Regions from separate parts of the Sporosarcina pasadenensis genome, predicted to be linked through region 2. Evidence: a T-box and tRNA genes for the amino acid it is inferred to sense, from the RefSeq annotation. Region 2 holds a T-box; the other holds one or more tRNA genes.
What was found. The T-box of region 2 lies ahead of metG (methionine--tRNA ligase). A T-box ahead of a tRNA ligase gene usually reads a tRNA of that ligase, here a tRNA-Met.
Positions count from the first base shown of each region.

Region 1: it has a tRNA-Met gene. The T-box ahead of metG (methionine--tRNA ligase) is inferred to sense a tRNA for this amino acid. The anticodon was not compared.

Region 1 covers NZ_JBFEGM010000015.1:41,396-56,528, forward strand. Annotated here, with positions in the region: gene AB1K89_RS16320 (putative polysaccharide biosynthesis protein) at 1-334, shown strand, start outside; gene yabN (bifunctional methyltransferase/pyrophosphohydrolase YabN) at 339-1,796, shown strand; gene AB1K89_RS16330 (RNA-binding S4 domain-containing protein) at 1,793-2,083, shown strand; gene yabP (sporulation protein YabP) at 2,168-2,464, shown strand; gene yabQ (spore cortex biosynthesis protein YabQ) at 2,461-2,928, shown strand; gene AB1K89_RS16345 (FtsB family cell division protein) at 2,984-3,400, shown strand; gene AB1K89_RS16350 (S1 domain-containing RNA-binding protein) at 3,526-3,945, shown strand; tRNA gene AB1K89_RS16355 (tRNA-Met) at 4,605-4,678, opposite strand; gene AB1K89_RS16360 (SpoIIE family protein phosphatase) at 4,872-7,283, shown strand; gene tilS (tRNA lysidine(34) synthetase TilS) at 7,327-8,712, shown strand; gene hpt (hypoxanthine phosphoribosyltransferase) at 8,742-9,284, shown strand; gene ftsH (ATP-dependent zinc metalloprotease FtsH) at 9,505-11,532, shown strand; gene AB1K89_RS16380 (type III pantothenate kinase) at 11,814-12,578, shown strand; gene hslO (Hsp33 family molecular chaperone HslO) at 12,594-13,481, shown strand; gene AB1K89_RS16390 (peptidyl-prolyl cis-trans isomerase) at 13,459-14,382, shown strand; gene cysK (cysteine synthase A) at 14,562-15,133, shown strand, end outside.
Region 2 covers NZ_JBFEGM010000009.1:123,813-138,945, forward strand. Annotated here, with positions in the region: gene AB1K89_RS13435 (DinB family protein) at 1-329, opposite strand, end outside; gene AB1K89_RS13440 (hypothetical protein) at 410-745, opposite strand; gene AB1K89_RS13445 (CPBP family intramembrane glutamic endopeptidase) at 926-1,576, shown strand; gene AB1K89_RS13450 (potassium channel family protein) at 1,545-2,579, opposite strand; gene AB1K89_RS13455 (hypothetical protein) at 2,713-3,543, shown strand; gene AB1K89_RS13460 (sensor histidine kinase) at 3,968-6,175, opposite strand; gene AB1K89_RS13465 (hypothetical protein) at 6,175-6,357, opposite strand; gene AB1K89_RS13470 (response regulator transcription factor) at 6,335-7,024, opposite strand; gene AB1K89_RS13475 (hypothetical protein) at 7,267-8,529, opposite strand; gene AB1K89_RS13480 (ABC transporter permease subunit) at 8,587-9,699, opposite strand; gene AB1K89_RS13485 (ATP-binding cassette domain-containing protein) at 9,696-10,580, opposite strand; gene AB1K89_RS13490 (hypothetical protein) at 10,797-11,309, shown strand; gene AB1K89_RS13495 (hypothetical protein) at 11,371-11,550, shown strand; T-box leader at 11,604-11,864, shown strand; gene metG (methionine--tRNA ligase) at 11,918-13,564, shown strand; gene AB1K89_RS13505 (hypothetical protein) at 13,887-14,744, shown strand; gene AB1K89_RS13510 (hypothetical protein) at 14,737-15,133, shown strand, end outside.

The DNA of each region.
Region 1 (15,133 bases), on a different contig from region 2:
GGTGATTGCGATAGGGCTGCTAATATATTTTAAATCGGTGTGGTCGATGAAGCTTGCCCCACTTCGTTTTTACGGTTCGCTCCTTCTTGCAACGCTAGCGATGGCGGCAGTCATCTTCCCTTGGATGCTTCTGGCGGATCAGATTTTATTCGACAATCTCTCATCCCGGATGGGGGCAACATTGACGGCTCTGACGGCTGTAGGTTTAGGGGCGGGCGTTTTCTTATTTGTTGTCATGAAATCGCGTATAATGGCGGAGAAGGAATGGTATTTGCTGCCGTTCGGTAAGAGGTTAGCACGTGTACAATTGATTCTTACTAAAAATAGAAGGTGAATGGATGAATACAATTACGATTATCGGCCTTGGTGCCGGGGATCTTGACCAGCTGTCCCTTGGCACATACCGAAAGCTGAAAGAAGCTGCGTTCGTCGTTGCAAGGACGGACCAGCATCCGGCCATTGTGGAATTAAGGGCGGAAGGCATGGCGATAGAGAGTTTCGATAATATTTACATTGAAAACGATGCATTTGAGCAAGTGTATGAGGAAATTACGAAGCAATTATTGTCGCTGGCAAAAGAGAAGGCGGTTACGTATGTCGTGCCTGGCCATCCGCTCGTCGCAGAGCGCACAGTGCAATTATTGATTGAAAAAGAACGTGCAGGTGAAGTGGTGCTTGAAATCGTGGGAGGCAACAGCTTCCTCGATCCGATTTTTGCAGCGCTTCGGATTGATCCGATTGAAGGATTCCAATTGCTTGACGGCACGGACATGAAGCGTGATGACGTGATGATGACGCAGCATGTGTTGATCGGCCAAGTGTATGATGCGTTTATCGCTTCTGAAGTGAAGCTTTCGCTAATGGAGAAGTATCCGTATGACCATCCCGTGAGAATCGTGACGGCGGCAGGCTCTTCATTGGAAAAGCTTCGTACTGTACCGTTATTCGAGTTGGACCGTGAGACGGAAATTGATAATTTGACGACGGTCTATGTCCCTCCGGTTATGGAGCGCGAGGGGCGCTTGAAGGAATGGTCGACGTTCCGGGAAATCATCGCGGCGTTGCGTGCTCCGGACGGCTGCCCGTGGGATCGGGAGCAGACGCATGAATCGTTGAAGCGTTATTTAATCGAGGAAGCGCATGAATTGCTCGAAGCGATTGACCAGGAGGATGATGAAGGCATCATCGAGGAATTGGGCGACGTGCTCTTGCAAGTGTTCTTGCATGCGCAAATCGGTGAGGACGACGGCTATTTTGCAATGGAAGATGTCTTGCAGTCAATTGGCGATAAAATGATCCGCCGCCATCCGCATGTGTTCGGCAATCGTAATGTAGAAAATTCGGATGAGGTTTTGAAAAATTGGCAGGAAATCAAGAAAGAAGAGAAACCGCAATCCGAATCGCTCTTGGATGGACAGGCACGCCACAGTTCATCCTTGCTCACTTCATTCAATTATCAAAAGGAAGCGGCGAAGGTCGGATTCGATTGGCCGGATATAACAGGGGCTTTCGATAAATTTGAGGAAGAATGGCAGGAATTCAAAGAGGAAGTGGCGAATGGGACGAAGCAGAGCCAGACGGATGAGCTGGGGGATGTCCTATTTACATTGGTCAACCTGTCGAGGTTCTTGAAGTTGTCACCCGAGGAAGCAATGGCCCATGCGAATGAGAAATTCAAACGGCGCTTTTCGTTCGTCGAGCAAAGCGTAAAGAACGGGAGAGGGGAATTCTCCGCCTATACGCTTGATGAACTTGAGGAATTTTGGCAACTGGCGAAGGGGAGGGAAAAGGAATGAGAATAGATAAGTTTTTGAAGGTTTCACGTCTGATTAAAAGACGGACATTGGCGAAACAAGTGGCCGATCAAGGTCGCATAACGATCAATGGTAAGGTGTCAAAAGCATCGTCGGTCGTCAAACCGGGCGACGAGCTCGCTATCCGTTTCGGTCAAAAAGTCGTCACGGCGAAGGTCGAGATGCTGAAGGAATCGACGAAGAAGGACGACGCTGCGATGATGTATAAAATCTTGAAGGAAGAGAAGCTGGACAAGGTGGAACCAGAATTTATTGACGATGAAGATTGAGGGTATGACAGGAACTTTTCCTGTCATGTTTTTTTATTGGGGCGCATAAGATGGCAGTGAACGTACAAGCAAAGGAGGAATAGTATGCAAATCCAGACCGACAATCCAACATACGCAATTCCATCAGGGGATCATGTCATCACGATGAGAAATCGAAAAAGAATGGATCTTACATCTGTCAAAACAATCGATCGGTTCGACCAAGAGGAGTTCATTGTCAGGACATCTCAAGGAGTATTAGTAATTCGCGGGGAGGAGCTGCGCATCGTCCATTTGGATGTAGACAAAGGGCTTCTTACATTGGAAGGCACGATCACCACGATGCAATATGACGAAGAAGATGCAGGTTCACGCGGTTTCCTCCATAAATTGTTTGGATGAGTCTCTCCGTCCAGTTTCTTAGTCTTCTTGCAATGATTGGGACAGGCATCGGGGCCGGGGTCTTGATGGATTTGATCGGAACGGGCGTGGATGCGACCGGTAAGAAATCGATCATCCGGAAATACGCGGTCCCCTTGGAAGTGGTCGGATGGATTGTAATCGGGTGCGCATCGTTCTACGTTCTTTTCGTCGTCCGGGATGGGGCGTGGAGGATGTATGATCCGGTTGCTCAAATTTGCGGCATGCTTTTATACGCCTCGATTTTCCACCGGCCTTTCAGATTTTTGGGGAGAATCCTGAACATGTTGATTATCAAGCCGATCTGGTTCATCGTCAGGCTCGTGGCGAAGATCATCAGCCGAACGTTCCAGCTTCTCGTCAAGATTGTGAGATTTCTTCTTTCTCCATTCATCTATCTTTATTATAAAGTCTCTGACTCTCTCTTTAAATCCGAAGAGAAATGATGTATAATTACTAGACTTATCGGATTTCGTAAAGTGATGAGAGGGAGTGCAGGACATGGAGCAAAGGAAAAGGAAATCATCCAAGACCGTTGCATCGATTGAAACTGAATATATCCGCTCGTTGCGCAAAAAAGAAATGTGGAGAAACAAGCAGAAGAAGCGGCTTCAGAAGAAACTGTTCATCTATGCGGTGATCGCTTTCGCCGTGCTCGGCGGGATGACGAATATGTATATTCAGCAAAAGCAGACGCTGCAGGAGATAGAACAGGAAAAAGTTGAAACGCTCGCCAAGTTGGAAGAAGTGAAGGAAGAGCAAGAACTTCTTAAAAAACAGCTTGTGAAATTGGATGACGATGACTATATTGCCAAGCTTGCACGGAAAGAATATTTTTTATCTGATAAAAATGAAATCATCTTCACCGTCCCAGAAAATAAGAAGAAAAAAGACGAAAAAGATGACGGAAAAGAGTAGTCTTATTGACACTCTTTTTTTGTTGGCTATAATGAAAGTAAGGATCTTGCACTTGCAGGACTCGCCATATGGTAAAAGGCTTCTGAAAAGTGGCCGTTTAAATCTTAAGGAGGAGCATTTTTTTTATGTCAATTGAAGTAGGCAGCAAGTTACAGGGGAAAGTTACAGGGATCACAAACTTCGGTGCGTTCGTCGAACTGCCGAACGGTTCAACTGGTCTGGTCCATATTAGTGAAGTAGCGGACAATTATGTGAAGGATATCAATGACCACCTAAAAGTAGGCGATATGGTTGAAGTGAAAGTGATGAATGTCGGCACTGACGGAAAAATCGGTTTATCGATCAGAAAAGCGAAACCGGAAGCTGAACGTCCTCAACGCCCTCAACGTCCTCGTCACAGCGGTGGCCGTCCTAGCCATAATGAACGTCCAGAGAATTTTGAGCAAAAGATGGCTAAATTCATGAAAGACAGTGAAGAACGCCTTTCAACTTTGAAAAGAGCAACAGAATCTAAACGCGGTGGCCGTGGCGCAAGAAGAGGGTAACTTGCTGGCTGTTTCAATTAGTGGAAATGAATCTCTTATAAGCGATCTGACATCTATTTATGATGTTGGATCGTTTTTTTTGTATTCAGCATATGGGAATGAGAACTTATTTAGCAAGAACGAGAAGTTATTTGGGATAAAGGAGAAGTTATTGGACCGGAACGAGAACTTACTTGGAATAAAGGAGAAGTCTTTGTGCGGAAACGAGAATTTAACTTGAGTAAAGGAGAAGTTAGTCGGCTAGAATGAGAACTTCAAGGGGAGTACGAATTATTTCTCGGATTTTGTTTGGCATGATTCGCATCATAAGGAATAAATCGAGTTGATTCGATAAAGAGAGAAGGACATTATTAATTTATGCGTGATTGGAAGAGTTTATGCGCGTTTGCGGGAGTTTATGCGGATTTGCAGGCGTTTATGCGTATATGGATGAAGTTATGCGTGAGTTTTTCATTTTATGCGTGAATCTAACGATTTATGCGTTTTTCGGCATAAAAAAGCGTCCTGTCATCTGACAGGACGCTTTTTTGAGTTATTGTCCAGCTTCGGCGGCCAGATGCTCGGGGTCATAAGAAAACCCGGCTAAGTGGCAAAAAGCGCCACACGCCGGGTTTTCTTATGCCTGTCGCATCTAAGCAGGCCGCCTACGCATTTCTATATAGCGGCGGAGGGGGTCGAACCCACGACCTTTCGGGTATGAACCGAACGCTCTAGCCAGCTGAGCTACGCCGCCATGTTGTTCATTTGTTCTGAACGACAATAACCATAATACATGGCTTTATGGTGTCTGTCAACCTTTCGTTGAAAAATAGAAAAAGACTTCGGAACGAGTCGAAATCTTTTTAGATCCACTTGTCAGGAACAGACAAATTCTTTGGCTTGGCCTATGTATACTCAGTTGCAAGTAGACATAGGGGGAATGTGAGATGAAGATGATAGGCAATCTTGAAAGACCGGTAGGCCAGCAGATTCGTCAGGTGTTCGAAACGGTGGGGAAGCGGAAGATGTATGTATTGATGGCGGCGTTCTTTTTACTAAGTACGTTTTTCTTGTCGCAAGCAGTTTTGTTTGACGCGGCCGTGCCTTTTTTCTTGCCGGTTTGGGCGTTGGCGCAGATGCGATTCAGGAAACATCTCATTTATGTATTCATCGGCGGAATTGCCGGAGGGGCTTTTTTAGGGTTAGGACAAGCAGTGATCCATTTATTACAGTTGTTATTGTTCAATGTAGTGAGTAAGCATCCTCTCATGCGGAAGTCCATACCATTGACCGTTGCAGGGTCGATCATTGTTGTCCAAGTTCTTTGGCAGTTTATCATGCATAGCGGGCATACGCCTGTCGATGTGCAGTTGACGATCGGCTTCGAAGCTGTGTTGGCACTATTCATGACATTTTTCCTGTTTGTCGCCTTCCCTCATAGGGAGCGCATCTTTTTTGGCCAGTGGTCGCCGGAACGCCTCGGGGCTGTGTGTATTGTCGGCATCATGGCGACAACCGGGATGGGCAATCTCATGGTCGGTCCGATTTCAATTTCAGGATTGCTTCTTCATTTGACCATTTTGCTGGCAGCGCTTGCCGGCGGTCTCCCATTTTCCACGACGATTGCGATGATGATCGCCGCGATTTCGGGAATTGCAGAACTGTCATTTACCGGGATGATGGCGGTGTATGGCATGACAGGCTTCTTTGCAGGCGCTCTTTGCAGGCTCGGAAAATTAGGTATTGCCACAGGCGGCTTTGCGGTATCCGTTTTTTTTCTGCTATATGATTTCACATTGCCGCTTGATACTTCCCATTTTCTGACGATCGGATTGGCGACGATTCTATTTTTCTTCGTCCCGGCAAAGAAAGTGGAGCCGCTTAGCCGGATGATTACGCCCGGCGCTCAACAGGACATTTCTGTGAAGCGGCAGCAATGGCTGACCGATCGTCTTGACGAGCAATTATCCGATTTCCAGCAGTTCGCAGAATTCATGTCCAATCTTGTCAATGATCGTTTCTCATCAGATGACAGCAATGCGGAACAAAACATCCCTTCAATTTGTCAGTCCTGTTTTAGATATTCGAAATGTTGGGAGGGGAATGGGGGAGGGATGGCTCGTCTGCTCTACGAGTGGGAAGGGACTTATTCCGCGACGAAGAAAGCGGCACGTCACCGTGTCGAGGAAAGGATCAAATATAAGTGCATCCGCTCTGCAGGTTTGATTTCCGAGTTGGAGGAATCGGCTTCCAACCACCTTCTCATGGGGCAACTTCAGCATGGAAGGAAAATGCTTGCGTTGCAGTTGAGGGATATGAGCAACCATTTGGAGAAAATCATGAATGATATAAAAGGGGAGTTGACGGTTAACCATCTTGCAGAGGAGGAATTGGGGAAGCATTTGCAGTCTCAAGGAATCGAATACTATCAAATCGATATTTTATCGGAGGAGAAAGGAGCTTATCGGATCGTTATTTCAATTCCTGAAAGGCGTTCGGATTTCGAGACGGATACAACTGTGGCGGAACGACTCATATTGCCGTTGTTGGAGGATGTCTATCGCGAGCCGTTCAAAGTGGAGAAGACTGTCGTGCTGCAAGACCCATTCCCACATATTCAAATTATGTTCTGCTCGGCTGTCCGTTTTTCAATGGAATATGGGATTGTGGCGACAGCTGGCGGCGGGACGTTCCATGCGGGCGACGCTTATGAAGTGTTCCCAATCCATGATGGCCTCACCGCTGTTCTTCTATCAGATGGAATGGGGCATGATATGAATGCATACCGTGAAAGTCGAAAAGTGATTCGTCTCATGCGGGAATGCCTGGATCGAAAAATGGATCCCGAAACGGCGATGCATACATTGCATTATATGATGTCGTTGAATGGCCTTGACGACATGTATGCGACGCTCGATTTGGCTTTGATTGACTTGCAGGACGGCCGGCTTTGGTCTTGGAAGGCGGGTTCGATGAGCACGTATATTAAGCGTGGACAAGACTTCCTTAGACTTGACAGCAAATCGGTTCCCGTCGGATTCCTTCCGTCATTTTCGGTGGAAGCAACAAATGAAGAATTGAAATCGGGAGATATTATCGTCATGCTGACGGACGGCGTATTTAACGGGTCGGTGACGATTGAAAAGCAGGAGGAGGCGATCTATGGAATATTGGAAAAGTACGGCCACTTGTCATGTGAGCCGTTAGCCGACCGTATAATGTCCGAGATGGAAAGGAAATTTGGTGTTGTTGCGGATGACCGAACCGTTTTAGTAATGAAAGTTGAACACGTCTTACCGAAGTGGACGACAATAAAGCCCACAAATCGATTTATTTCCCGGGAAAAAGTTATGGGGTAGAATAGGGGGTAGATGAAAAGACAACAGTGTGGAGGGGCGAATAATGCAGGCATTTGAAAAGGAAATCCTTGATTTCATTCATAAAGAGGAATTGGTGACTTCCGGGCAACGGGTTCTTGTCGCCTGTTCGGGCGGGGTGGATTCTGTTGCACTATTGCTACTCATGGCAAAACTCGGCGAAAAATTGCGGATTGAGGTGGCTGCCGTCCATGTCGATCATATGCTTCGCGGGCAAGAGTCTGCGGATGACGGCGAGTTTGTGGAAGAGCTATGTAGGGAGCTCGGAATTCCTTTCTTTGGCGGGAATGTGCCTGTACCCTCCATTCTAGCTAAGGAAGGCGGAAATGTGCAGGACGTCTGCCGTACTGGAAGATATGCCTTTTTCAACGAGGTGATGCGTGCGGAGCACTATGATGTGCTGGCAACCGCCCATCACGCAGAAGACCAATTGGAGACGGTGCTCATGCAATTGTCCAGGGGAAGCGTCCCTCTCGGTATTCCTGCGAGTAGGACGATTGATGCCGGCACCGTCATCAGGCCTTTCCTTCCAGCGATGAAGGAAGAGCTTATGACGTATGTGAAGAATCATGGCACACAATTCAGGGAGGATCCGAGCAATGAAAGTGACGCCTATTTGCGGAATCGGCTCCGCCGACATGTTGCACCGATCATCTTGTCGGAAAATCCTTCGGCAGCATTGAATGTCGTCAAAATGACGGTTGGGCTTCAGGAGGATGAAATGTTATTGAATAGCATGGCGAAAGAGCATTTTGCCTCTATTGTGACCTTCACTGAAGACGGGTTGCCGACCTTTCCGTCTGATCTGTTTAAAAGCATGCACACTGCTTTACAAAAGCGCTTTATTCCACTACTATTGAATTATCTTTACTTCGGGGAAATCAAACCTGTTGAATACAATACGGCACTTTTGAATCAATTGCATCATCACCTATCTGTAAGTTCGGGAAATGTCACGATTGATCTTCCGAAAGGCTACCGGTTCGTTCGGGAATACGGTATCGTTTCGGTTGTGAAAAATGAGGACAACGAAGACGTCCCCATTCAAATGCTGGAAAAAGGCGAATGGACGAGCTGGGGTGATAAGCTGCTGTATTGGGACATTGCTGACGGACACAACGAGGAAGCTGAGGAAGTAATGTATTTCGACTTACCCGATGTAGACTTGCCGCTTTACGTGAGGGGCAGAAAAGACGGAGATCGAATATTGCTACCGGGCATGGCTCGGCCGAAGCGTTTGTCCAGATTGTTCATTGACGAAAAAATCGGCGCTGAAAAACGGCGGAAAATGCCGGTTGTCACAACTGCGCACGGTGAAATTTGCGCCATTCCTGGCGTGCGATATGGCATCCAGTTCAAGAATCGGAAAACGGAACGGGAAAAGTACATATTCAAAATGAAAGCTAAGTGAAAATCTTAATGGAAAAGAGAGGAAACTCGATGTTGCAAAACGATATTGAAGAAGTGCTTATCACAGAAGAACAGATCCAGGAGAAAATTGCGGAACTTGGTGCCGTCCTGACGGAGGATTACCAGGATAAATTCCCGCTTGCGATTGGTGTCCTAAAAGGGGCATTGCCTTTCATGAGCGATTTGATTAAACGGATCGATGCGTATATCGAATTGGATTTCATGGACGTATCTAGCTATGGAAATGCGACGGTGTCATCCGGCGAAGTGAAAATTGTCAAGGACTTGAATGCAAGTGTGGAAGGCCGGGACGTTTTGATCATCGAAGACATCATTGACAGCGGTAAGACATTGAATTATTTAGTTGAACTTTTCAAATACCGAAAAGCGAAATCCATTAAAATTGTAACGTTGCTTGATAAACCGACGGGACGAAAAGTGGACTTGAAAGCGGATTATGTCGGATTCCTTGTACCGGATGCGTTTGTTGTCGGTTATGGGCTTGATTACGCAGAAAAATATAGGAACTTGCCTTATATCGGTGTATTGAAAAAGGAAATCTACTCTTTCTGAAAGCTTTTCAACAAACCTTTACAAGGGGCGGTGGAAAGCTTTTTCCATATTCGCTTAAAGTTGGAATACTATCATCTTCGTCTTTAGAGTCATGAATAATTAAGGATGAAAAACAGTTCGTTTTCGGTACCTTAAAGAAAGGCATTTCCTTTGTAGGTTGAATCTGTTATATGATAAGATTTACAGTAGTTTTCTGTTGAAAGAAATGAGGAGGCTTGGGATGAATCGTATACTTCGATACTTTCTACTATACGGATTGATTTTCCTTGCAATTATGGGGATTTTCAGTTCACTAAATAATCCAAATCCGAAAACGAAAGAGATTCGGTATGATGAATTTTATACATCGTTGGAAAAAGGCGATATTGAGACGTTATCGTTTCAACCAGTGCGTGATGTTCTGACTGTTGAAGGTACGATGAAGGGCTATGAAGAGGGAGAAAAATTCACGACGAATGTTTTGATGAGCGATACTTCTGTTATGGAAGTGATTCGCAATATCGAAGCTACCGGTAAAACGAATAACCCTCAGATCCAAATCATACCTGCTCCAGAAACGAGTGCATGGGTAGCCTTCTTCACAGGATTGGTTCCATTCATTATCATCATCATCCTATTCTTCTTCCTATTGAATCAAGCACAAGGCGGCGGTGGCGGCCGAGTGATGAATTTTGGAAAAAGTAAGGCGAAGCTCCATTCCGATGATCGCAAAAAAGTCAGATTCACAGACGTAGCGGGTGCGGATGAAGAAAAAGCCGAGCTTGAAGAAGTTGTGGATTTCTTGAAAGATTCTCGTAAATTTGCTGAACTCGGAGCGCGTATTCCAAAAGGAATCCTTTTGGTCGGACCTCCTGGTACAGGTAAAACACTTTTGGCACGTGCGGTTGCCGGTGAAGCCGGTGTTCCGTTCTTCTCGATCTCCGGTTCGGATTTCGTTGAAATGTTTGTCGGGGTCGGGGCATCCCGTGTCCGCGACTTGTTCGAAAATGCGAAAAAGAATGCGCCGTGTATTATCTTCATCGATGAAATCGACGCAGTCGGCCGTCAACGGGGCGCTGGTCTCGGAGGCGGGCATGACGAACGTGAACAGACGCTTAACCAGCTATTAGTTGAAATGGATGGGTTCGATGGAAACGAAGGAATCATTATCGTTGCCGCGACAAACCGTCCGGATATCCTTGACCCAGCACTTCTTCGTCCAGGACGTTTCGACCGTCAAATCACTGTCGGCCGTCCGGATGTTAAAGGCCGTGAAGCGGTTCTGAAAGTGCATGCGCGCAACAAACCACTTGACGAGTCAGTCAATATGAAAGCTTTGGCGCAACGCACTCCAGGATTCTCGGGTGCTGACTTGGAAAACTTATTGAATGAAGCTGCATTAGTCGCGGCTAGACGCGGCAAGGCGAAAATCGACATGTCAGATATCGATGAAGCAACGGACCGCGTCATAGCGGGACCGGCTAAAACGAGCCGGGTCATTTCTGAAAAGGAAAGAAACATTGTCGCATTCCACGAGGCGGGTCACGTCGTTGTCGGCCTTATGTTGGATGACGCAGAAATCGTCCATAAAGTGACGATCGTCCCTCGCGGCCAGGCCGGCGGATATGCGGTCATGTTGCCGAAAGAGGACCGTTACTTCATGACGAAGCCTGAACTTCTCGATAAAATTGCCGGACTCCTTGGAGGACGTGTAGCGGAAGAAATCGCTCTTGGCGAAGTTTCTACAGGTGCCCATAACGACTTCCAACGTGCTACTGGCATTGCACGTTCGATGGTGACCGAATACGGTATGAGCAAAAAGCTCGGACCGATGCAATTCGGCCAGGCGCAAGGCGGCAATGTCTTCCTTGGAAGAGACTTCAATTCCGAACAGAACTATTCCGAATCGATCGCGTATGAAATCGACCAGGAAATGCAGCGCATCATTAAGGAACAATATGAGCGCACAACTAATATCCTGACGGAGAACCGAAACTTGCTCGACTTGATTGCAACGACGCTTCTCGAAGTGGAAACGTTGGATGCAGAGCAGATCAATCACTTGAAAGATCATGGCACACTGCCTGAGCGTCCATACGAGAAAAATGGAAATGGCTCACAAAAGAAAACGGATGATGCAGATGCTGAAAAAGACACTGTGCATTCGGATTCGACAGGCGCACCTGCAGATCCTTCCATCGGAGACTTGCCGAAAGAGAATGGTGGAGATCAATCCCTTCCTCCGATTGATGAACATAGAAGAGATTGACGTTACGGAGCTACTGTAAAGGATGATATTCCAGTCGACTGCTTTTTTAAGGCAGTCGGCTGTTTTTATTTCCACTTCATATGGTATCATCCAGCTACAGGTGGCAGCTAAAGCCGTAACGAAGAACGGCTTTTGCGAGTAATAGCGTAGCGTTACGAGCATCGGTTGGGGAGAGTGTATTAATTTATACGAATCAAACCATGCTGTTGATTGGCTAGACGCCACCTTCCGCTTTTGTTATGATGTTTTGGAAAATGACGAATGTTAGCGAGGAAAAGAAAATGATTCTAGTATTGGATACAGGAAATACGAATATCGTTCTTGGAGTCTATGATAAAGGTGAATTGAAGCACCACTGGCGCATGGAAACGTACAGGCAAAGAACGGAAGACGAATATGCCATGTCCGTGAAAGCGCTGTTTACCCATGCAGGCCTAAGTTTTGAAGATATCAATGGCATCATCATCTCCTCTGTCGTTCCGCCGGTCATGTTTCCGCTTGAGCAAATGTGCAGGAATTATTTCAACTTGCGGCCGCTCATTGTCGGACCGGGCGTCAAAACGGGATTGAATATAAAATACGAAAATCCTCGCGAAGTGGGTGCGGACCGTATTGTCAATGCGGTCGCTGCTATTCATGATTACGGCTCTCCGCTCATTATCGTCGATTTCGGTACAGCGACGACATTCTGTTATGTGAATGAAAAAGGTGAGTATATGGGTGGTTCGATTGCCCCTGGAATCGGCATTTCCATGGAGGCGTTATTCGATCGGGCATCCAAATTGCCGCGTGTCGAATTGACGCGGCCAGACCATATTATCGGCAAGAACACCGTAGCCGCGATGCAAGCGGGTATCGTTTATGGATATGTAGGGCTTGTGGAAGGTATCGTTGGAAGGATGAAAGCGCACAGTAAGGTGGAGCCGACTGTCATTGCGACAGGAGGCCTTGCTGAATTGATTGCCAGTGAGACGAATGTGATTGATATCGTAGACAATTTCCTTACGTTGAAGGGGCTGCATTTGATCTACGAAAGAAATGTTTGAAGGGAGTAGTACTAGATGAATGATTATTTGATAAAAGCATTAGCTTTTGAAGGAACAATTCGTGCGTATGCAGTGAATTCGACAGACGCAGTCGGCGAGGCGCAGAAGAAGCACCATGTATGGCCGACAGCTACAGCAGCTTTAGGCAGGACGATGACGGCTGGACTCATGATGGGAGCGATGCTGAAAGGCGATGACAAACTGACGGTGAAAGTCGAAGGGAACGGCCCAGCTGGACCAATTGTCGTTGATGCTGATGCTAATGGGGATGTAAGAGGATATATTACGAATCCGCACACCCATTTTGAACTGAACGAGCAAGGGAAACTCGACGTCAGGCGCGCTGTCGGCACAGAAGGAATGTTGACGGTAGTGAAAGACCTTGGATTACGGGACTTCTTCACAGGACAAGTTCCGATTGTTTCCGGTGAAATTGCGGAAGACTTCACCCAATATTTTGTCGTGTCGGAACAGGTTCCTTCAGCAGTGGCCTTGGGTGTCCTTGTCAATCCCGACAATACTGTCAAAGCTGCAGGCGGCTTCATCATCCAAGTGATGCCGGGTGCAACGGAAGAGACGATCAGCATGCTTGAGGAAAAGTTAGCGAACGTTGAACCGATTTCTAGGATGATTGACCGTGGGTTGACGCCGGAGGAAGTGCTCGGAGAAGTGTTGGGGAGAGAGAATGTTGAAATCCTCGATCGCATGGACGTTGCATTCCGATGCAATTGCTCTAGGGAGCGTTTTGGCAACGCAATCATCGGTCTTGGAGAGCAGGAAATCCGAGAAATGATCGATGAAGACGGCCAAGCGGAAGCCGAGTGCCACTTCTGTTTAGAGAAGTATCTATTCACGAAAGAAGAACTTGAAGGATTTATCGATGAAATACGGTCAAGGTCGTAACGTCCAGGAGACGGTTCCTCCAAGAAGGAGATTGAAAACGAAACCGCTTCTTGCTATTATTGGCGTCCTTTTTGCTTGTAACGTCCTTTGGTTTATCGGATGGCTCATCCCTGACAAATCGAAGCAACCTGATGAAGAGGTTGCTTCGGTAGCGGGCGAAGCGATTACGAGAGGGCAGTGGATGACTGCTATGGAAAAGGAAGTCGGGAGAGAAGTGCTTCTCGATCTCGTCAACAATAAAGTGATGGAGACGGCCGCAAAGAAATACGGCATCAAAGTGACGGACGAGGAAATCGAACTGGAACTCGCGTTGATCACTTCGGTGGACGGCCGATCGCACTCGGGAATGGATATCGAGCAAACACGGCAAAAAATCCGGTCTCACCTTATTTTGGAGAAAGTCTTGTCGAATGACGTCGTCATTGATGATGCTTCAGTTAAAGCGTTTTATGAGAAAAATGAATCCCTCTACAATATTTTGACCGCCTACCGGACATCCGTCATCATCGTTCCGACAAAGGAAGAGGCGGAGCAGGCATTGGATGAGCTGTCGAAAGGGTCAAGCTTTGATGCGTTGGCAAAAGAGCTATCGACCGATCTCGCTTCAGCCAGCCTTGGCGGCGACATCGGCTATATAAATGCTGAGACGGAGACGGTCGACCCTGCAATATACAAAGCGGCATCCAAACTGAAGGAAGGAAAGTTCGGGAATGCTGTCAAGCTGCAGGACGGTACATATGCGATTATCCTAGTGAATGAAGTGGTCGGAGGCAGGACGTTCTCCTTTAACGAAGTGAAGGAGCACATTAAACGTGAGCTGGCCATCGAACAGCTTCCTCAATCGGTCAATCCCGAAGCGTTTTGGAAAGAGTTCGATGCAAAATGGTTTTATGGAAAATGAAGTGAAAAGCTGATTGGAGTCGTCTTTAAAGGACGGTTCTGAACAGCTTTTTTTAGATTATACATATGAAAAGAGGGAAAGGATAAGGTAGTCTTTAATGATTGACACTGTTCACAATTCGGGTGTACTATTAATACAATAAAACATATCAAATAACTAGGGATTAGGAGTGGGTAGGAATGAGTAGAGTCGGGAACACGGTTGCGGACCTAGTTGGAAAAACGCCGCTCGTTAAGTTGAACCGTATGACAAATCCGGACAGTGCGGACATTTATTTAAAACTGGAATACTTCAATCCGGGATCGAGTGTAAAAGACAGGATTGCGCTTGCAATGATTGAATCTGCAGAGAAGTCTGGAGATTTGAAGGAAGGTAGCACGATCATTGAGCCGACGAGCGGGAATACCGGCATTGGTCTTGCGATGATTGCAGCCGCAAAAGGATATAAGTCAGTTCTCGTCATGCCGGATACGATGAGCATGGAGCGCCGGAATCTATTGCGCGCTTATGGAGCAGACCTTGTCCTTACACCTGGAGCGGAAGGGATGAAAGGGGCTATCGGTAAAGCGGAAGAGCTCGCTGAGAAGAACGGCTGGTTCATGCCGCAGCAATTCAATAACGAAGCTAATCCGGAAGTGCATCGTCTGACGACAGGACCGGAAATTGCCGATGCGCTCGATCGGGTCGATGCATTCATCTCAGGCATCGGTACAGGAGGGACGATTACCGGGGCGGGCAGCGTATTGAAAGA
Region 2 (15,133 bases):
TGGTCGAGATTGCCTTCTAAAGCTTCAACGACGCGAGGCATCTGGTCCTCCAGAGCAGCAATCAATTCTTCATTCGAAGGAACTTGACCTTCCCAATTTACAGGGCTCGTTCCCCTAGCAAAGAGTGCTTGCCATTCTTGGTGTTGCGGCTTATAAGTCGGCAAAACCGTCGACGTGAAACTTTCCAATGTGCAATAAATATGCCCGACATTCCAACGGATCGTATTATTGAAACCCATCGGCTGCTTATCCCATGCATCTTCCTTCGCCTGTGATAAACGCCCCATCGTATACATCCTTGCAAATTTCAACTGTTCAATTGTGGCCATTTCCAATTCCCCTTTTTCTTCATCATACTATAAAAGGGATTGGAAAAGGAAAAGCGGACATCCGCATTACGGAGTCCACTTTATGTTAGATCTATCGGTTTGTCGTTTCTCTTTTGGCTGTTCCATTTTTCACGGGTCACGCTGTTGAATTCCCGATTCTCATTTGACTGCAACTTCACAGGCGAATCATTATCTATCACTTGGAATTCATTGGCCTTCGGCTTATTTTCACTATAAGCGGATGGATCTTCCATACCCGTTTTGTCTTGCGCGTTTTTGCGGAATTCATGTGTCCAGTTCGAGTCGGCAGGGTCCGCTAAAGGCAGTTCATACGTAGGTCCTACCCCTTTTCCCGGATGCAGGATTTTCGGCTCCAAGTCCTTTTTATTCGGATATTTACCATCAACGATCGTCATATGGATTCCTCCTTGTTCTCTCATCAAACACGGAAATCCCGCGCGTGGCGAGAGATAGTTCTTATCTATACCCTACGATAATTAGCCATAAACCTCTTTTTTCAAAATAATTGGAACATCAACCTATTAAATTCGTCAAAGTTACATAGAAATTGACGAAGAAAATTGCGGGGTGATTATATGCAGAAGTGGTTTGGGACTTTCTTTCCTATTCTGAGCATTTTACTGTTGTTATGGATTGAACAAAGTGTCGGTGTGTCATATGGAGTCAAAACAGTCGCGAAGGTCATCCTATTTCTTGCAATCCCTTTGTTGCTATTCCGTGCAACGAAGTTTCCTTTTCTTCGGTTCAGGAAAGCTGATCGAAAAAGCATTCGGCTTGCCTTCATTTTAGGAATTTCAATAATGGCGCTCATCATTGGAGCCTTCCTTTTATTGCAACAGGTCATCGACATCGCTTCCTTGCGGGACGACTTGCTGCAATCCGGCATCACGCCTGCCGTCTTCCCGTTCATCGCGCTTTACATTTTGATTGGAAACTCGATTGTCGAGGAATTCTTTTTTCGCGGACTGCTGCCTAACATCTTTGACGAATCAAGAATACGGTTCATCTACCCGCCATTCTTTTTCGCCGTATACCATATCGCCATCTTCTTGCCATGGTTTACATTGCCGATTTTATTGCTAGCTGTTGGAGGGCTTTGGGCAGGCGGGCTGATCTTTCAGCTTGTGAATGAAAAATGCCGTACCATCCTGCCATCCTGGATCATCCATATGTTTGCGGATCTCGGTATATTACTTATCGGGGTGTATGTCCTTTATTTTTATTAACACGGAAATGCTCGATTTTTTTCGGATTTCCAATGACAATCAGCGTATCTCCCTGCTGGAATTTCTCACTCAGATCCGGATTACTGAACAATTCTTCATTTCGTAAAATCGCGACGAGGGTGATTTCATAGTGTTTCTGCAAGTTCGCGTCCTCGATCGTCATGCCGATAAACGGTTCCGTATCTTCCAGAGCTACTTCCCCTACCATGAACTCTTTTTCCTCCGAACGGATTAGGTCATTTATGAAGTCGGTGCCGTTCGGTTTTATGACAGACATCGCCAACTCCCTTCCTCCGATGACGGAAGGGTTGATGACGCTAGTGGCACCGGCTTTTTCCAATATATCTTCCGAGTCATCCCGTTCCGCCCGAGCGGCGATGACAATGTCCTCGTTGATGCTTTTTGCAGTCAAAGTGATGAAAACATTATCGGCGTCATTTGAAAGTGCAGTGATAAGAGCTCGCGCTTGATCTACACGGGCTTTCATCAAGACGGCTTTGTCGGTCGGATCGCCGATGATTCGGAGTGTACCAGGTTCAACGAATTCCATTAGATCGCTTTCATTGTCATGAATGAATAAGATCTGAACACCTTCCTCCTTCAGCTGCTTATATACTTGCTTTCCGACGCGCCCGAAACCGCAGACGATTATATGGTCGTTTAAATTGGATATTTGCTTTTCCATCCTTCTCACCCACACCCTATTCGATAATTGCTGCTCGATGAAATAGGAAGCCCCGATTCCGAGTGCATATGTCACGACTCCCGCTCCTAACGGTACAAGTAAGAGTGCAAACCACCGGCCTTCCTCGGTCGTCGGGTAAATGTCCCCATAACCGATCGTCATAACTGAAATGATCGTCATCCATAATGCATTAAATGGCGATAAATGCTCGAAATACATAAATCCGGACGTTGCAACGACGAGCAGAAGCGCCGTTGTTCCGACCAAGAAAATGACCCGCTTATATCGCCTATCCAAATCCATCCATCGGCTATACAAAACGGCCACCTCCGAGCAAAAGTTTTTCTATCTGTATTCCTTTGGTTGGTCGGTTGTAAACCTTTGTTGCCGAGGATTATAGCGGGTATTAATTTTCCGAATAGTAATTTTTATTAATTGTGTTAGGATGAAAATGGGAAGTGAAGCGGAGAATGGTCCAGTCTCGGTTAAAAATCATTTAGGGGTGATTAGCATACGACATTCATCAATTAAAAATGCACTTGTCTTTATGGTTATCCTTATCTTTCTGACTAGTTGTAACAAAGAGATTGTCCGTGATGACATTGGAGTCACAGACATGGGTATTTATAAAAATGACGCCGGCACTTCATACTTTTGGATTACCATCGACCCTAATCAGCCAATTACGATTAACAACTCGGAATTAGATCCGAGTTATGGGATTAAAGCTCAGGCAATTGAATATAATCTCGATTATACAGAGGAGAGTTTTGAGAGAAGTGAAAGAATCGAGTTCCCAATTGATTTAAAGGAAAATGAACGCGTTAGAATTCTTTTTGTTTCTGATAAAACGTCCATTGATGTAACGACTGTTGAAATAGTTTATCTTGAAGTGAATGGTAAAACGTTTGAATACGAAACAGGTTTTAATGAAGAAAACAATACATCCGCACAGGAAAGTAAATTGGAAGACACCCGAAAAAAGTCGATGGAGCCGAAAGCTGACAGGACAGTTCTGGAAGAAGTAGAGTCACAAGCGAATGATTTCCTGAAAAAAGACAAAGAGATTTCAGCGTTTACGATTGATAGTATCGAATATAGTCATGAGAATCAGGACTTAGATAAAGTGTACATTCTTTATTATTCAATGAAACCTTCCAATCCCGAAAGTTTCATACTGACAGGCGGTGGGGTTATGGGAGATGACGGGTGGGTAAAGGAGCGCGTCTATTACATTATTGCTAAAGATAGTGGTGAGCTTCTTTTTAGCACAAGTCCTTAACAAATGGTTCCCAGCTAATTAGATCAGATTCCAGGACTCTTCTAGGAGGTGTTTGATGGAGGATTTAATCATAAAAGAAGGACATTCCGTCGGTTTATTCTACGAAGAAGATCTTGAAGCAGAATGATTCAAAGAGCTAATTCCCGAGAATCAAGAAGATGAAAAGCGGTTTCTGTTCTTTGAAACAATCACTTTCCATAACAAAGAAAAAGTGTTTCACTATCGTCCGGAAACTGAAACAAATATAGAACAGAGTCTCACTCAGCCAACGAATGAATATTGGTTGAAAGAGCCAGATCCAGACCGGTTGCGAGAACTTGCTATTAAATTCGGATTGGAAACACCTAAAAATCTGAAATAATGCATGACGATAAGTAGAAAAACCGCATGCCTGCCAATTTTCTCGGCATTGCATGCGGATTGTTTATTTTGTCGACACGGATACTGTTACTTTGAACAAATCGCCGTCCAGGTCAATTTTCATGATTCCACCGTGCATATCGACAATCGATTGTGCAATGGCTAACCCAAGACCCGAGCCATCGGTATTACGCGATGTGTCTGCACGCTTGAAACGTTCGAACAGTTCATCGACATTTTCACCAAGCTCATATTTCGTAATGTTTTTCACGACGAATTCTGCAGACTCCCCTGCTTTTTGCAGCGTTACGTACACGCGAGTGCCAGGCAATGAGTATTTGATTGCATTGACGATCAGGTTATCAAGTACGCGCCACCATCTTTGGCCGTCTACGTAGGCAATTAGCATATCTTCAGGGAATGTCGTCCGGAAATCGAGCCCCGATTCGGCGATTTCTTCGGCATGCTCTGCAAGCGCCTGCTGGAGCAACTGCGTCAAATCGACACGCTGTTTGTGTAGTTCCAAATTGCCGCTTGCCATTTTCGACACTTCGAACAAGTCCTCGATGAGCGTCTTCAGCCGTTGCGATTTTTTATCCAATATATCGACATATTTCGCCCGTTCTTCAGGTGTAATCGTCTCATCCTTTAATAGGTCGGTGTACGTGATGATCGATGTCAACGGCGTCCGTAGGTCATGACTCACATTCGTAATCAATTCCGTTTTCAACCGCTCGCTCTTCGCCTGCTCGGTCATGGAAACCCGCACGCCTTCCCGAAGATTGTTGAGGTTTTTCGCGTGATCCGCAAGCGGTGAACGGCCTTCCACTTTTATATCTTCATTTAAACGTCCTGCTGCCATCTGTTCCGTCGCAACGATGATCCGGTTCAAGTACGCGGAACGCCGGACGAAAATATAAAGGGCTGGGAGGCCAAGGAAAAGGACGCAAAAAACGTAGATGATGAATAAGGACCCATTCATAAGGCCGACTAAGAATCCGATTCCCGCTAGGAAAAATCCGATAAGTAGGATGAACGACTGAACGCCAATCGACTTTTTCAAGAACATTTCACGCCATGCCCTTAAGAATTGAAGTGTGAAACTGTTTTTTACATCCTTTGCAAATACTCCTTCCTGCTTCCATCGCTCCACGCCATTCACAAGCTGGAATGCAAGCAATGCAGTCATGGCGACGCCACCTATAAAGAAGGTGCCAAACCAAATAACCCATCTTTCCAGTCGTTGGTGCGTAAGGACGTTCAACAGATTGTGGGACTCGCCATTGATGTATTCTAATAAAATCAGCGCTGACATAAAAAATGCCGCTGCCTTTACATCAATTTTCACTTCAGAATACCAATCTGCAATCGGTGTTCCTGTTACCCATTCCTTCTGAAACTTCATGACAGTTAATAAGGAGATGAGCGCCAGCAAGCCAAGGACCCAAAAAGTATACATGCCATATTTGCCTCTGTTGAAATCCTTGTATTGGGCATATAAAGCACCGCCTTTCTCAAAGGCCACCTTCGGAACGATGACAACGCCTTCAAAAGATTGCACGGGATTTGCCATGGCAGTTATTTCTTCATCGGACACATGAGCATCTTCGTAGTAATTAATATAAGGCGTTGTCCATCCTGAATAGCGTCCCGGTAATGAGCTTGCCTTTAAGTATTCACTATTTGCATTGAAGCTCTTTTTATATACAGCAGGCTTCGAAATATCACCATGAGAAAACGTCTCGCCAGTTTCTACATTCTTTAATTCATAGGCGACATGTAATGAATAGGATTTGGTTTTATTTTCATTCAAATAATTCTCTAAAACCTTTTCTTTCTTTTTACGGATTTTCGCCTCTACATGTCCATTTCCCTCAAAATTCTTTCGGATATCCTCCAATTTAATATCCCGTTCTTCAATCAATGTCTCCATTATTAAGTCATTACTAGCATCCTTTGCATCGGCAATTCTTTGTGCGTATTGATCATGGATATTGGCGAGCTGATCTGCCAGTGTGCCATAGCGAGTCCGATGCTCTTCAATTTCGCTCTCGGATACTGTAATTTTCTTCTTTGCCTCTTCTATGTTGATCGGGTTTAGCACGGAAGGACCGATCACATCATAAAATTCGTTTATCCGCCACTTCATATCATCCGAATCGGAAAAGCCCTTTCCAATCAGCCCCGTACCCTGCCTTGCAAATGAAAGACTGGCGAGCAGCACAATCGTAACTAGCGCAGCCCATAGTAATAAGAGAAATTTATTTTTCATCATGCCGCGCCTCCTCTAATAATGCGTGAAAAATAGGCGATGGCACGTGTTGATCGTTCCCATCCGCTTTCAATCATATCGATGATGTGGGGTGAGCAAAGGACGATGCTAACTACCGCAATTCCAATAGCGATGACTGATAACATGAGTGAACCCCACTCACTTCTCGATTTTGTATCCAATGCCCCACACCACCTTTACATATCTCGGATTTTTCGGGTCCGCTTCGATCTTCTCGCGAATTTTGCGGATATGGACCGCCACAATATTTTCCGCATTATACGCTTCTTCATTCCACACACGCTCGTAAATCTCATTTATCGAAAACACACGCCCCGCGTTTTTCATGAGCAATTCAGTAATCTTATATTCAATCGGCGTCAGCTTCACCGGTTTCCCATCGACCGATAACTCTTTTGCATCTTCATCGAGCGCCAACCCGTCAATCTCAATCTTTTTCTGGCCGTCATATGTGCCAAACTGTACATACCTTCGCAACTGTGACTTAACACGCGCCATCAGCTCAAGCGGGTGGAACGGCTTTGTCACATAATCATCTGCGCCGACCGACAATCCATGAATCTTGTCCGAATCCTCCGCCTTTGCACTGAGCATGATGATCGGAATGTTTTGCGCCTCGCGGATTTTGAACGTCGCTGTAATCCCGTCCATATTCGGCATCATAATATCGAGGATGAGCAGATGGACTTCATTCGTTTGAATCAAATCAAGCGCCTCTTTCCCATCCGCCGCTTTTAAGACGTCATATCCTTCATTTTTTAAATAAATCTCGATCCCATCGCGGATCTCCTTATCATCATCCGCCATGAGCACTGTGAACTTCGCCATCATCCGCACCTCACTTTCCTCTATGATACCAATTGTAGTGGTTAAATCTTAACATTCGATGAGGGGAATTATGAAGAAATTCTTAAGATGGGTGGTTGATATGCTTCAGATTTATGCCTGGTAAATGGTTGAGTGGGGATAACGGTCGTGTAAGTGGATAAAGCTCCTCCGAGTGGTGATAAACTCCCCCACGCAAAAAAAGCCGCCCATCGGCCTTATCCGATGAGCAGCACATTCAATCCTTACCGTGCAAATCGATATTGCACAACCGACACAACAGCAATCGCCATCCAAACGACTACACTCGCCACCCCCAACGCAATCAATCCATTCGAGAAGGAGAATGCAAAGTTTTTCGCCATAACAGCAAGTTCATTTGTCACGACTTTCGGAACGGCGAAGTATTGGAATGGCTGGTAAGGCGCCCAAGGGGACGCAACCGATTGCTCGGACATTTTCACTCCAGCGAATAAAATGATGAGCATCAGCCCGACGGCAATCGCCGTTTTTCTTACGACAAGCGAAAATAAAAAGAGCAATGAATAACAGAAAACAAGCACCAAGAAGAAGAGAGCTCCCGACTTCAAGATGAAAGTGCTCATCTCCATAAAAGTGAAGCCGTTCGCCTCACCATAAATGAGCACGGGGTAATTTAACTCTCCGAATCTGTCAAACACCGTTCCAAGCAGCAAAGCTAGGCCGCTGAATAATGCGAGCAACAGAAGAGTCCCGCCCAAAACCATGATGAATTTGCTAATGATGACTTGATACCAACGGATCGGTTGGGTCCGAAGCAGATGGACCGGCCCGTTTGCCCCAAGCCCTTCCCTCGTCACGACATCACCGAACAGGAAGATGAATATTCCTGCACCGAATACACTAAACAGAAGGGTCAACAGACGATTCGCATAATGGACTCCTTCTGACGAATATTTCGTGCTCATTTTTTTTATAAACTTGTCCCAACCATCCTCGCCAAAATACTGATCATATACCGTCAGATCCGAAAACATTGTCAACGGCAAAAGAGGGCGAATCTCCCTTTCCCGCAGCAATTTCAACTGTTCATAGCTCGTTTGTTCCGTGAATAATGTGCGCCACTCCCTTGACCAAAAATCCCCCTCAGCAAGCCTTGGCAGAAAGAATCGTGCCCTATGCTCGATTTCCATATCCAGCATCCGGTTGTAATCTTCCGCTCGATATGCCTCTACTTCTTTGCTATACATCGGCAACCAGAAATCCTCCAAGTCACTTTTCCGATTTTTATATTCCCTGCTTTCCTTGTCAAACTTACCGGAAGCTACCGAAGCCTCCAATTCCTCCAATTCACTTTGGACCCTGAAAAGACTATCTTCAGATTCAGTCAGCAAATCCTCCACCCGGGTTGTATTCATATAGACATATGCATAATAGGCGATGATGAAAATAGTGAAAGCCAACAAGATCACTTTGAAAAACATGGATTTGAACGCCTTTATCGCCTCAAACTGAATAAGCCGCAACATCTTTTCCCCTCCAAACCTGTTCTGTCTCTGCCCCTTGCCTTCCAAGTAGAACCTCCCTCAATTGACCCGGCTCGTTTCAATCTTCTTCCTCGCAATGAAAAATAAAACGACGGTCACTAGCAAAATGACCGGGATTCCTTGGTACCAATCGGCTCCATTCCTCACTAGCAGGCGCTCTTCCGGCAGCAAGTATTGAAATGGGTTCAGCCAGAAGAAGAATGGCCATTTAATGAAAGCGGACAATCCATAGCCCGCTACCAACGTCGCGAGCAAGGCGAAAATGGTAGATAACGTATGCTTGAACAGCAGGCTATAAACCAAAAGAAGGGCGACGACCATAATTGCCGTTACACTGATTACCGTCAATCCTTGCGTTATATACTGCACAATCGTAATAAAATCGATTTCCCCATTCCTTTCAATCATGATTGGATACTTGTACTTCCCTTTAAATCCGAACAGCCCGACGAGCACTGTTGCCGTCAGTAAAACAATAACCGTCAGGAAATAGACAAGGATCGAACTGAAAAACTTGCCCGTTATGATAGTCCCTTTTTCGACCGGCTGCGTGTACAAGAAATTGATGGAGTGGGTTTCAAACTCGCTAGTCATGATTTCCCCTATTAGAATAATGAGAATGATGATCGCCCCGAAGTTCATAAATAGATCTACGACAAGCTTCAAGAAATTCGGCAAGGCGATGCCATATGTCGCATGACGAGGTTTAATATTTTCGGTGAGGTGCTTATGATTTAGTGCAAGCATTTTATTGATTTCCCCAACCGGTAGATCATACTCTCCCCCCTCCTCCTTGAAATGAAGCGTTTCCTCTAAAAAAGCATTTTCTATCGGTAATTTGTTTTTCCATTTTTCCATGCTAATGGCCCGGATTTCGTACAATTTCGTCAGCATGGAAGAGTTAATCAGCTTCAACTTGTTCATCTCTTTGTCTTCCGGGTTGTTTTCCAAGGCAGCCGTATACATCCTGTTCAAACTTTGCGATTTTTGAATGAGTGTACCGATCCGTTCATTTTCCTCTTTTTCAATATACGGCTGGAACGTCACATTCCGAATGAAAAGAAGTGCGACACCCAAGAAGATGAACAAGTATACATACAGCAGTTTCTTGCTGAAGATGACCTTCCGCAGCTCAAAAGCAAACTGCATCATACTGTTGCCCTCTCTTCAAACAGCTCCCGATATCGTTTTTCCGCTCCAGCTTTATGATTATCGATATGTTGGATGTCAATTCCATTTCCGTACAATAGACCGATGATTTTTTGCAACGGGACATCCGTTTCCTTGAAGCCCAATTGACCTTCCTCATTCATCGTAAATGGTAGTCCGGCTTCTTCTAAAACCTCTTTCGCCTTCACCAGATTGCTGACAGTCAGCTCGTAATGGATGACGGTTATCTCTTCCAGCGACTCCTTCAATAAAGCCCCGTCCTTCATGAAGTAGATCGTATTCGTCAACCGGTCGATTTCATCGAGATTATGAGACGAGATGATTATCGTCGTCCCTTCCCTATACAATTCCAATAAAATAGTCCGCATATTGATGGCGCTTGTCGGGTCAAGGCCATTCAACGGCTCGTCCATGAGCAGCAGCTTCGGTTTGTTGAGAATGACCATTGCAAGCAATAAATGTTGTTTCATTCCAAGCGAGAAATTGCGGACACGCCTTTTTAAATAACTTGTCATCCCTACCCTTTCAGCAACTTCTTGGATGCGGGACACCGGCAGTTTTTGCACACGGCAAATGAATTTCAAATGATCGTATGCCGTCAAATTCCCGTAAAGGATCCGGTTGTCCTGCAAATAGGAAATTTCATAGAAGAGGGACGGATCCTTGTTTGATTTCCCAAGAACCTCGACACTTCCTTCGTTGAACGACAATAGATTTGTCATGCAGTTCAACAGCGTCGTCTTCCCCGAACCATTCGGTCCAACAAGCGCTATGATCTGCGGTTCCTCAATCTTAATATCAATCCCCTTCAACACCCAATCCTTCTTATACCGTTTTTTTAAACCGTCCACTTGCACAATCATTCCCCCACGCCCTTTCCTTTTCGACACACGTACATTTTTTTACAAATTACCCCTTCTTTCTTACTACTACATAAACCAAGGAAACCCTTTATTTATCTAAATAATTCATATTGTTTATGAATTGTATGAATGATAGACTGTGGATAGAAATGGATAATGACACGGTAAAAACGTGCAAAGGGGAGGATTGCAATAAAGAAATGGTTGTTATTATATGTGTTGCTAATAGGGTTATTGTTGGTCGGCTGTGTGGATGATGAAAAAGACGAGGAAGAAATAGCAGCTCCTTTGCCTCAAACGACCGAGTTGGAGAATGCAGAGGAGACTGTAATCACTTTGAAACCTAAAATTAATGTTACCTATGACAGAGACAGTATTCAGGCATTCTACGACAAGCACTGCTGGGAAACGGCAGAGAAAAAATGCTCACTGGAACCAACGCCTGCGCAGGAGATTTTGGAACATGTACGCGCTAATCAAGTGAAGCCCGGGGAAGAAATCAACTTCAGACTTTTTGCTGCTGATGAATGGGCGAAGTTTCCGCAGCCTGATGCATATGAAGTGCTCATCCATAAAGACGGCGAAATAACGGTCGCGGAAGTGGAGAACAAAGTATTAATTGTGCCCACGGCTGAAGGAAGGTATTTCATGTCTGTCAAAGCGATATGGAGTGGCGATGTGAAAGGCGAAGCGGTTTATGCGTTTTTATTGTCGGTGAAAGAGGAATAAGCAAAATGAATAATCATCTCCCAGTTGTCCATGCTTCCCATATACCGGGAGGTGATTGACTATGGCAAAAGAGAAGAAAATTAAAAAAGACAACACGCTGGATCGCGAGGAATTTGGTTACGGTTATGACATCAGTCCCGATGATTTGGGTGTGATCGGGAAAAATGACAACGTGAAAAATAAAAACAACAAAACGACAGAAGATCGCAACGATCAAAAGCGTCCGCCTACGAATTGGTAAACACTATTGATTCTTCTGAATCAAACGACTATAATTATTTCAATTACATCTTACAAAAGGCAATGAGAGGGAAAAGTAGAAAGAGGATGTCGCCTAGAGAGCTTCTGATGGTGGAAATGAAGCGGACCAATCTTTTGAACATGATCCTTGAGCCGCGCACTGAACGTCTTCGGACTAGTAGGATGCGCCGAGGGTTGGCGCTTGTTATCCACGTCAAAGTATAACGCTTTTTTTGGCGCGTACTTTTGGAGGCAATCAGCGTAAGCTGGTTGTGAAGTAAGGTGGTACCACGGGAGATAGACCCCGTCCTTATCGATTTTTATCGATAGGGGCGGGGTTTTTTATTTTATTCAGAGGAGGAAGGTACATGAGTATTTTTATCGGAGGGGCTTGGCCGTATGCGAATGGGTCGCTACATCTTGGGCATATTGCAGCGCTATTGCCGGGTGATATTTTGGCGAGGTATTATCGGTTAAAAGGTGAGAAGGTTCTTTATGCTTCAGGTAGTGATTGCAACGGGACCCCTATTTCGATCCGGGCGAATGCCGAAGGAATATCGGTTAAGGAAATTGCGGACCGTTATCACACGGAATTCATCGTTTGTTTTTCTAGATTAGGATTCTCGTATGACATATACACGCGGACAGATGGAAGGTTTCATCATCAAGTTGTCCGCAATGTATTTTTAACGTTATTGGACCGCGGATTAATTTTCAAAAAGGAAGTGGAACAGACGTATTGCGAGTTTGACGAGCGTTTTCTTCCGGATCGATTCGTCGAGGGCATTTGTCCGCATTGCGGAAGCCGGGCGCGAGGCGATCAATGTGACAGTTGCGGCTCGATTTTAGATCCGCTTGATTTGTCGGATCGTACGTGCAAGCTTTGCGGGAATGAACCGACCGTGCGGAAAACGGAGCATTTTTATTTCAAATTAAGTGCTTTCCAAAATGAACTTGAAAAATATGTCGGGAGCGCAAAGGCGGAAGGCAGATGGCGTGAAAACGCGATTCACCAATCCGAACGTTATTTACGGGAAGGACTTCGTGACCGAGCGGCTTCAAGGGATTTGGCGAACGGCGTCGGAATACCTGTAAGAGGTTATGAGGATAAGAAAGTGTATGTATGGATTGAGGCGGTGACGGGCTATTATTCCGCGAGCCAGGAATGGGCTGCTTTGAACCGTGTCGATTTCGAGGAGTATTGGAATGAAGATACGATTTCCTATTACGTGCACGGCAAAGACAATATCCCTTTCCATACGATCATTTGGCCCGCCATCCTTAAGGGGATCGGCAAGGAAGACGCATTGCCGACTCATGTCATTTCCAATGAATATTTGACATTGGAAAAGCGAAAATTGTCGACGAGCCAAAACTGGGCGGTTTGGGTGCCGGATATTTTGGAACGCTATCATCCGGATTCAGTGCGTTATTTTTTAACGGCGAACGCTCCGGAAAGCAGGGACGCCGATTTCTCATGGCGCGAGTTCATTTATAGCCATAACTCAGAGCTGTTAGGCGCTTACGGGAATTTCGTTAACCGGACGTTGAAGTTTGTCGAGAAATCGTATGATGGGGTTGTGCCGGATGCCGAGGTTAATGGGGATATTAAAAAGACTGTTGTGGACCTTTACCGTATTGTCGGCGACAAAATCGAAAACGGCCATTCCAAAGAAGCAATCGAAACGATTTTTGATTTTATCCGCCGGGCTAATAAATACTTTGATGACGAAAAGCCTTGGATTCAGATTAGAGAGGATGAAGCAGCGTGTGGGCGGACAATGGCGACGTGTGTCTACGTCATTGCAAATTTGGCGCAGCTCCTCTCCCCTTTCCTGCCGTTTTCGAGTGAGGACGTGGGGAGGATGTTAGGAGTGAGGAAATTTGAATGGAGAGAAGTTCAATTTAGCGGTAGAGCTTTGGTTGACGTCAAACCGCTGTTCGAACGGATTGATGTCGGGCAGATTGACGTGGAATTGGAACGGTTGAAGGAGCAATCTGTTAAGGTGAAATAAATTATGGCCTTCTCTTGTGAGAGGGCTTTTTCTTTTGAAAGTGGAGGGAAATTGTAGTGAGTCGGTGATAAATTTATTTCCACTTGTACACTAGGGAAAATTACCTTCCAACAGCGGGAAAACACCCAATAAATGGTCGAACGGTGATAAAGTCGTGTTGAGCGGTGATAAACTCACTCTAAGCGGTGATAAACCCCTACCGAGCGGTGATAACAATGGTGTGAGCGGTGGTAAACTCTCCTCTTCCAAATAAATGGTGCAATCTCTCCCTTCATTTGAGACAATAAACAAACAAAAGAAAAGGATGGGAGGGGGAATGACTATGAAAGAACGTTATTTCTGGGTGGCAATCGGTCTTATTTCAATTAGTTGGCTTGCGAATTCATTGTACGCCTACTCAAAACAGTTGAAAGAACCTATTTTTCTCGATCATTATATTGAAGCGGTAATTGGCCATCATAGCAATGTCACTTTTTATTACTTGGCAAATAAAAATGATCAATCCTACATCAATTACATAGTACTAGGGGATGTCGAAGGACTGCCGCAGCGTGACTTTATCTATCCTGAGGCCAGCCCTCACGCAGTGGACACTTATAAACATCAAGAGCTCAGAAGTATAACAGTAGAATTAAGACAATTAAATGATTCAGACGAGGATCGTTCTTTCAATGAGATGCAAGTATACTATTCAGACGGTAAGGCATCTACCGTATCCATCGGCGAAGTCATCATCCACCCTTCAGAATCTATTGCTTCGGACGATCCGATTCCACTCAAGCTATCATCAGGCGGGGGAAGTAATGATGGCAAGAGTTCACACACATTTTGGGCAACCGAACCGCTTTCCATCCAAAAGATTTCAATCCCATTCCGCAACGCCTTAGGAGACGAGCTCCGTCTATCCATTACAGGTAGTCATATTCAAAAAGATAAAACATTGGATGGCATTGAGCTTCCCATCCATTTAGCTGAAGCGGAACATGTCACGGTGGCAATGCAATTGGATCAAACCGCTGCCTCAATCCCCTCTTCTTTCCCTATCCATCTATCGGGAACGACAGCGGCAGGCGAGCCATTCACGAGCAACGGTGGTTACAATTGGCAGCACCCTTATTTAAAACAAGCGGATGTCAACAGGATTATACAGGAAAAGACGGGGAGGAATTCGGGTGAATAAAGCATTGCGGCAAATCTTCTGGGGGTATGTATTCATCTTTTTCCGACTCCATGTCGGCATCGATCTATTAGCAGATCCAATCGGCTATATCCTAATTTTTTCAGGATGTTCCAAAATTGTTGAGGCGTATCCAGTAGCGAAAAAAGCGAAGTTTGTCGCATTGGTCGGCGCTTTCGTTTCATTGCCTTCCGTCTTCGTGAATCTTTCGGAGATACCTCTTACATTTGGCTGGTCGACTTACTCCGGTTTTCTATTAGTCCTCAAAATGGTTATGGGTTATTACTTGTTCATTGTGTTAAAAGATGTGGTGAAAGCTTTTGGGGACCGAGCGTTGCAAAAAAGAACGGAAAACACGTTCAAATTTTACGTAGCGATCCATCTTTTCGCCT